Linked DNA regions of Immundisolibacter sp.. The protein of the gene in region 1 binds, or shares a complex with, the protein of each later gene. Links are inferred from orthologs where the notes say so. Each region holds a gene or a part of one and is shown on either strand. Other genes may lie near its edges.

Evidence for each region.
Region 2: the proteins of H5U26_RS14300 (region 1) and H5U26_RS08330 are in contact, whole or in part, in a cryo-EM structure (PDB 7KOE), measured with the Thermotoga maritima proteins. The link is inferred for Immundisolibacter sp. from one-to-one orthologs. Residues at the interface, in WP_004081904.1 of Thermotoga maritima: His14, Pro20, Glu24, Tyr76, Asn78, Lys82, Thr102, Leu103, Glu104, Arg106, Glu107, Gly110, Met111, Ala113, Thr114, Glu115, Glu117, Thr118, Gly119, Leu120, Thr121, Ala122, Arg140, Pro141, Thr142, Phe143, Gly144, Gly145, Asn146, Leu147; in WP_004081902.1 of Thermotoga maritima: Thr13, Thr14, Val16, Ile18, Leu25, Arg27, Leu95, Lys122, Gln123, Val125, Asp126, Gly127, Asp128, Thr129, Gly130, Gln131, Pro134, Gly135, Thr138, Arg139, Tyr142, Ala143, Leu144, Ala146, Tyr147, Val149, Arg150, Val162, Val164, Arg165.

What each region holds. Positions count from the first base shown.
Region 1 is NZ_JACIZD010000022.1:11,595-14,751, reverse strand. Bases 203-3,046 are described here. They hold H5U26_RS14300 (electron transfer flavoprotein subunit alpha/FixB family protein), read right to left. Parts: upstream 2,252-3,046; coding sequence 1,154-2,251; downstream 203-1,153. Other genes in these bases: H5U26_RS14295 (electron transfer flavoprotein subunit beta/FixA family protein), read right to left, coding at 2,269-3,046; H5U26_RS14305 (FAD-dependent monooxygenase), read right to left, coding at 203-1,138. In the rest of the region: more of H5U26_RS14305, read right to left, coding at 1-202; more of H5U26_RS14295, read right to left, coding at 3,047-3,114; H5U26_RS14290 (nitrogenase-stabilizing/protective protein NifW), read right to left, coding at 3,120-3,157. UniProt on the Bacillus subtilis protein: The electron transfer flavoprotein serves as a specific electron acceptor for other dehydrogenases. It transfers the electrons to the main respiratory chain via ETF-ubiquinone oxidoreductase (ETF dehydrogenase).
Region 2 is NZ_JACIZD010000004.1:149,020-152,216, reverse strand. The notes cover bases 193-3,076. They hold H5U26_RS08330 (electron transfer flavoprotein subunit beta/FixA family protein), read left to right. Parts: upstream 193-1,203; coding sequence 1,204-1,950; downstream 1,951-3,076. Other genes in these bases: H5U26_RS08320 (DHA2 family efflux MFS transporter permease subunit), read right to left, coding at 2,934-3,076; H5U26_RS08325 (FAD-binding protein), read left to right, coding at 1,950-2,900; H5U26_RS08335 (electron transfer flavoprotein-ubiquinone oxidoreductase), read left to right, coding at 193-1,167. In the rest of the region: more of H5U26_RS08335, read left to right, coding at 1-192; more of H5U26_RS08320, read right to left, coding at 3,077-3,197. UniProt on the Bacillus subtilis protein: The electron transfer flavoprotein serves as a specific electron acceptor for other dehydrogenases. It transfers the electrons to the main respiratory chain via ETF-ubiquinone oxidoreductase (ETF dehydrogenase).

The DNA.
Region 1 (3,157 bases):
AATCGGTGAAGAACTGATGGTTGCGGTCGAATACCTGCGGCAGGCGCTGGTATTTCTTCAGATCCTTGAGCACGAAGCTGTCTTCCAGGCGCGCGCGGTAGGTGGCCAGATTGCGCGCCGTCATGGCCTTGCCGGCGGCGGCCAGTTCGAGCGCCGTTTCCGCCGCCAGGCGGCCGGAGGTCATGGCCAGGTTGGAGCCCTCGCGGTGCACGCTGTTGACCAGCATGGCGGCGTCGCCAACCATCAGCCAGCCGTGCCCGTAGACCTGCGGCACCGCCTTGTAGCCACCTTCCGGGATCAGGTGGGCGCAGTACTCCTTCATCTCGCCGCCTTCGAGCAGCGGCGCGATGGCGGGGTGTTTCTTCATGTCCTCCAGCATCTGATAGGGCGGCACGCCGTTGGCCTTGAAGTCCGACAGCAGGCAGCCGACGCCGATGGTCAGCGACTCGCGGTTGGTGTACAGGAAGCCGGTGCCGACCATGCCCTGCGTGATCTTGCCGGCCATCTCGATCACCACGCCCTGGTCGGGCTGCACGTTGAAGCGACTCTCGATGGTGGCTTCCGGCAGGAAGTGGATCTCCTTGACCGCCAATGCCACGTCGCGGGGCTTCAGCTCCGGGTGAAAGCCGGCCTTGTTGGCCAGCAGGGAGTTCACGCCGTCACCCAGGATCACCAGGTCGGCGTACACCGTGCCGCCGCGGTCGGTGTGCACGCCGGCGACCCGGTCGCCGTCCATCACCAGGCCGGTGACGGTGGTCTCGCACAGTAGCAGGGCGCCGGCTTCCTGCACCTTTTGCGAGAACCATTTGTCGAACTGGGCGCGGATGATGGTGTAGCGGTTGTAGGGCGGCTTGTCGAAGGCGGCCGAGCGGTAGGTGCTGCCGACGTAGGCATCGTCGGACAGCACCCAGACGCGCTGCTCGATGACGTGCCGCTCCAGCGGCGCATCGTCGCGAAAGTCGGGAATGATCCGTTCCAGCGCGTCGGCGTAGAGGATGGCGCCCTGCACGTTCTTGGAGCCCGGCGATTCGCCGCGCTCGATCTGCAGCACTTTCAATCCGCCCTTGGCCAGCGTGTAGGCGGCGGCGTTGCCGGCCGGACCGGCGCCGACCACGATGACGTCGAATTTCTCGCTCATGACGATCTCCTCGGGTCAGCCCGCCTTGCGGGCGGTGGCCAGGTGTTGGCGAAACGCCTCGGTCAGCGCCGGCAGAATCTGCATGGCGTTGCCGACGATGCCGTAGGTGGCGAAGTCGAAGATCGGCGCCGCCGGGTCCTCGTTGATGGCGATGATGACGTCCGAGGCTTCCATGCCCACGCGGTGCTGGATCGCGCCGGAAATGCCGGCGGCGATGTACAGCTTCGGCCGCACCGTCTTGCCGGTCTGGCCGACCTGGCGGTCGGCACTGACCCAGCCGGCCTGTGTCACCGGCCGCGAGGCGCCGACCTCGGCGCCCAGCACCTTGGCCAGATCCCAGATCAACTGGAAGTTTTCGGGGCGCTTGAGGCCCCGCCCGCCCGAGACGATGATGTCGGCGTAGGCCAGCTGCGCCTGATCGCGGTTCTGGTCGGGGATGAACTCCAGCACCTTGGTGATGATGTCGGTCTCGATGAGGCCCAGCGGGTGCTCGACGATGCGCCCGCTGCGGCCGGTGTCGGGCTCCGGCAGGCTCATCACCCGCGGCCGCACGGTGGCCATCTGCGGCCGGTAGTTCAGGGTCTGGATGGTGCACAGCAGGCTGCCGCCGAAGGTGGGGCGGGTGGCGGCAAGGCTGCGGTTTTCCGGATCAATGTTCAGCTCAGTGCAGTCGGCGGTCAGGCCTGTTTGCAAGGTGGTGGCCACCGATCCGGCCAGGTCGCGGCCCAGCGTGGTGGCCCCCAGCAGCAGGATTTCCGGCTGGAAGGCATTGACCAGATCGGTCAGGCCGCGCGTGTAGGGCTCGTTGCGGTAGTCGGCCAGGATCGGGTCCTCGACCAGGTAGCAAAGATCGGCGCCGTAGTGGAAGGCTTCGGCGCAAAAGCGCCGCGTCGCCTCGCCCGGCGCGCCCAGCACCACGCCGGCCAGTTCCACACCGAGCGCGTCGGCCAGTTTGCGGCCCTCGCCCAGCAACTCGAAGGACACCTGATGCGCGGCGCCGCGCTCGTGCTCGATGAATACCCACACACCCTTGTAGGCGGCCAGACGCGGGTCGAGTTCGACCTTGCGCCGGCCAGTCGGCCGGGCGGGCGAGGAGGGGGCTTGTTCACTCATGGGTCGGTTCTCCGTGCTCACAGGGCCTGGCGCTCTACCTGGGCCTTGACCTGGGGATAGCGGGTGAACAGCTTGGCCAGCAGCGTGGCAGCCAGATCGCTGGGCGCGTTGCTTTGGGTCTCGATCAGTTCCGCCCGCTCGCGCCTGGCCTGCGGCGCGAAGACCTTGGCTACCACGGTGGGCGAGCCCTTGAGGCCGATCTTGGCCACGTCCTCGATGCCGGCCTGTTCCCGGTTCCAGACTTTCAGGGGGTAGCGGGCGGCCCGGAACATGTCGTCGAGCGTCGCGAAGCGCATCTCGTTGATGCCTTCGAGCACCGTGACCAGCGCCGGCAGGCGGGTCTTGAGCAGCTGCACGCCGCCCTCGGCGCGGCGCTGCACGACGATTTCGCCCCGTTCCAGGTCGACCTCGTCGATATTGGAAACGTAGGTCAGCAGTTGCAGGTCCAGCCGCTTGGCCACGCCGGGGCCGACCTGGGCGGTGTCACCGTCGATGGTCTGCTTGCCGGTGAAGACGATATCCACCGCCATGTCGCGCTGGATCTGCCGGACCGCAGAGGCCAGCGCGAAGCTGGTGGCCAGCGTGTCGGAGCCGGCAAAGGCCCGGTCGGTGACCAGGATCGCCTCGTCGGCGCCAAACGACAGTGCCTTGCGCAGCGCCGCCTCGGCCTGCGGCGGCCCCATGCACAGCGCCGTCACCCGACCGCCGTAGCGGTCCTTGAGCTTCAGGGCGGCCTCCAGGGCAAACAGGTCGTAGGGATTGATGATCGCCGGCACGCCCTGGCGCATGATGGTGTTGGTGACCGGATGCACGCGTATCTGCGAGCTGTCCGGCACCTGCTTGATGCATACGACGCTGTGCATGGCTGTCACGTCCTCTCGCGTTGACTGGGCAGGGCGCCGCGCA
Region 2 (3,197 bases), on another replicon or contig:
CAGCGTGTGATCGGCGTGCGCATCGGCGACATGGGTCTGGACAAGCAGGGTCGACCGAAGGACAGCTTCACCCCCGGCATCGATATCCACGCCAAGACCACCGTGCTGGCCGAGGGTTGCCGCGGCAGCCTTGCCAAGCAGCTGATCCGCCATTTCGGGCTCGACGCCGGCATCGATCCGCAGACCTACGGCATCGGCATGAAGGAGCTGTGGCAATTGCCGGCCGGCCGCGGCGATCCGGGCCTGGTGCAGCACACCATCGGCTGGCCGCTGGATTCGGCCACTTACGGCGGCAGCTTCATCTATCACCTGACTGACGATCGGGTGGCGGTGGGTTTCGTGGTCGGGCTCGATTACAGCGATCCGAACTTCTCGCCCTTCGAGGCCTTCCAGCAGTTCAAGCACCACCCGACCGTCAAGCCGCTGCTGGAAGGCGGCAGCATCATCTCGGCCGGCGCCCGGGCACTGGTGGAAGGCGGGCTGCAGTCGCTGCCGCGCCTTGGCATGCCCGGCGCGCTGCTGGTGGGTGACGCCGCCGGCATGATCAACGTGCCCAAGATCAAGGGCACGCACATGGCGCTGCGCGCCGGCATGCTGGCGGCCGAGCATCTGGTGGCTGAAGCGGGCGACCGCTTCGATGCCGGCTGGCGGGCCTCGCCGTCGGCGGCGGAACTGAGGCGCGTGCGCAACATCCGCCCTGGCTTCCACCACGGCCTGTGGGCCGGCCTGGCCAATGCGGCGCTCGAAACGGTGACCCTCGGTCACACGCCCTGGACGCTGCGCAACCATGCCGACCACAGCGCGCTGCATCCTCTGTCGGCCGGCGCGCCGCCGCCCGATTACGTGGAACGCACGCTCGAGCCGCGCGACCGGCTGGCCTCCGTGTACTTCGCCGCCACCGAGCACGACGAGGACCAGCCGGTGCACCTGCACGTGGCCGACACCAACATCTGCGTCACCCGCTGCCGGCAGGAATACGGCAATCCGTGCACGCGCTTCTGCCCGGCCAATGTGTATGAGATGGTCGAGGAGGAAGGCGCCCTGCGCCTGCAGATCAACGCCGCCAACTGCGTGCACTGCAAGACCTGCGACATCAAGGATCCGTACCAGATCATCACCTGGGTGCCGCCGGAAGGCGGCGCCGGTCCCAATTACGTCAATCTGTAAGACGACCGCCCGGCGGTCATTTCCCGAGGAGAAACCATGAAAGTCCTGGTGGGCGTCAAGCGCGTGGTCGACTACAACGTCCGCATCCGCGTCAAACCCGACGGCAGCGGTGTGCTCACCGACGGCGTCAAGATGAGCATGAATCCGTTCGACGAAATCGCCGTCGAGGAAGCCATCCGCCTGCGCGAGCGCGGCCACGCCACCGAACTGGTCGCCGTCAGCATCGGCCCGCAGGCGGTGCAGGAACAGCTGCGCACGGCGCTGGCCATGGGCATGGACCGCGCCATCCACGTGGAATCGGCCACCGCCCTGCAGCCACTGGAAGCCGCGCAGGTGTTCTGTGCCCTGGCGCAGCAGGAGCAGGCCGACATCGTGCTGCTGGGCAAGCAGGCCATCGACGACGACTCCGGTCAGACCGGGCAGATGACGGCCGCCCTGTGGGGCCGGCCGCAGGCGACCTTCGCATCGGCCATCGAGATCAACGGCGGCACCGCCCGCGTCACGCGGGAGGTGGACGCCGGCCTCGAGGTCATCGAGGTCGACCTGCCGGCCGTGTTCACCACCGACCTGCGCCTGAACGAGCCGCGCTACGTCAAGCTGCCGGAGATGATGAAGGCCAAGAAAAAGCCGCTGGATGTCAAGCCGGTCGCCGAACTGCTGGGTGGCAATGTGCCGCGCCTGGAGCTGGGCGCGGTGCGCCCGCCACCGGCGCGCGGTGCCGGCATCAAGGTAAAGAGCGTTGAAGAACTGGTAACGGAATTGCAGGGGCGGGGGCTGATCTGATGGCCAAGGTATTGCTGGTTGCCGAACACGACGGCACCAAACTGAACGCCGGCACCGCCAAGGTGCTGGCCTGCTGCGCGGACCTGGGCGCCGAAAGCATCGACGTGCTGGTGTCCGGCGCCGACGGCGCCGGGCTGGATGGCGTGTGCGCGCAGGCGGCGGCGCTGGCCGGCGTGAGCCGGGTGCTGAAGAACGCCGATGCCCGCAACGCCGCGCCGCTGGCGGCAATCCTGGCACCGCAAATCGCCGAGCTGGCGGCCGGTTACGGCTACGTGCTCGGGCCATCCACCACCTTCGGCAAGGATCTGCTGCCGCGCGTGGCGGCGCTGCTGGGCGCCCCGGCGGTATCCGACATCATGAAGGTGCTCGGCCCGCGCAGCTTCGAGCGGCCGATCTATGCCGGCAACGCCATCCTGACCGTGAGCGTGCCGGACGGCGCGCCGGTGGTCGGCACCGTGCGCGTGGCCTCCTACAAGGCGGTCGGCGAACAGGCGTCGGCGCCGGTGGAGATCGTCAGCAGCAGCGCCGAGCTGCCGACGCACACCCGCTTCGTCGAGCTGCGTGCCGGCTCCAGGGACCGACCGGACCTGCAATCCGCCAACAAGGTGGTTTCGGGTGGCCGCGGCGTTGGCAGCAGCGAGAACTTCCGGCTGATTTTCGAGCTGGCCGACAAGCTGGGGGCCGCGGCCGGTGCCTCGCGGGCGGCAGTCGACGCCGGCTTCGTGCCCAACGACATGCAGGTCGGCCAGACCGGCAAGGTGGTGGCGCCGGAGCTGTACATCGCGGTCGGCATCTCGGGCGCCATCCAGCACCTGGCCGGCATCAAGGACGCCGGCACCATCGTCGCCATCAACAAGGACGCCGACGCGCCGATCTTCGAGGTGGCCGACATCGGTCTGGTGGCCGACCTGTTCGAGGCGGTGCCGGCGCTGGTCAAAGCGCTGCCTTAAATCCCTCGCGCCGCACCGGCGCGAGGCTGGGCCTCACTCGGCCATGGCGGCGGGGTCAAGCTCGATACGCGCCGGGCGGCGCAGCAGGAACACCAGCGGCGCCGCCAGGGCGGTGGCGATCATCATCACGTGAAAATCGTTGGTGTAGGCAATCATGCTGGCCTGGCGATTGACCTCGGCGTCCAGCAGCGGCAGGTTGTTTTGCAGCATCGCCGGCAGCTCGTGCAGGCGAAACGGCGTCAGGTGTTCGCCGATCTGCGCATGGTTGATCTGGATGTTGCGTGCCAGCAGCGTGGT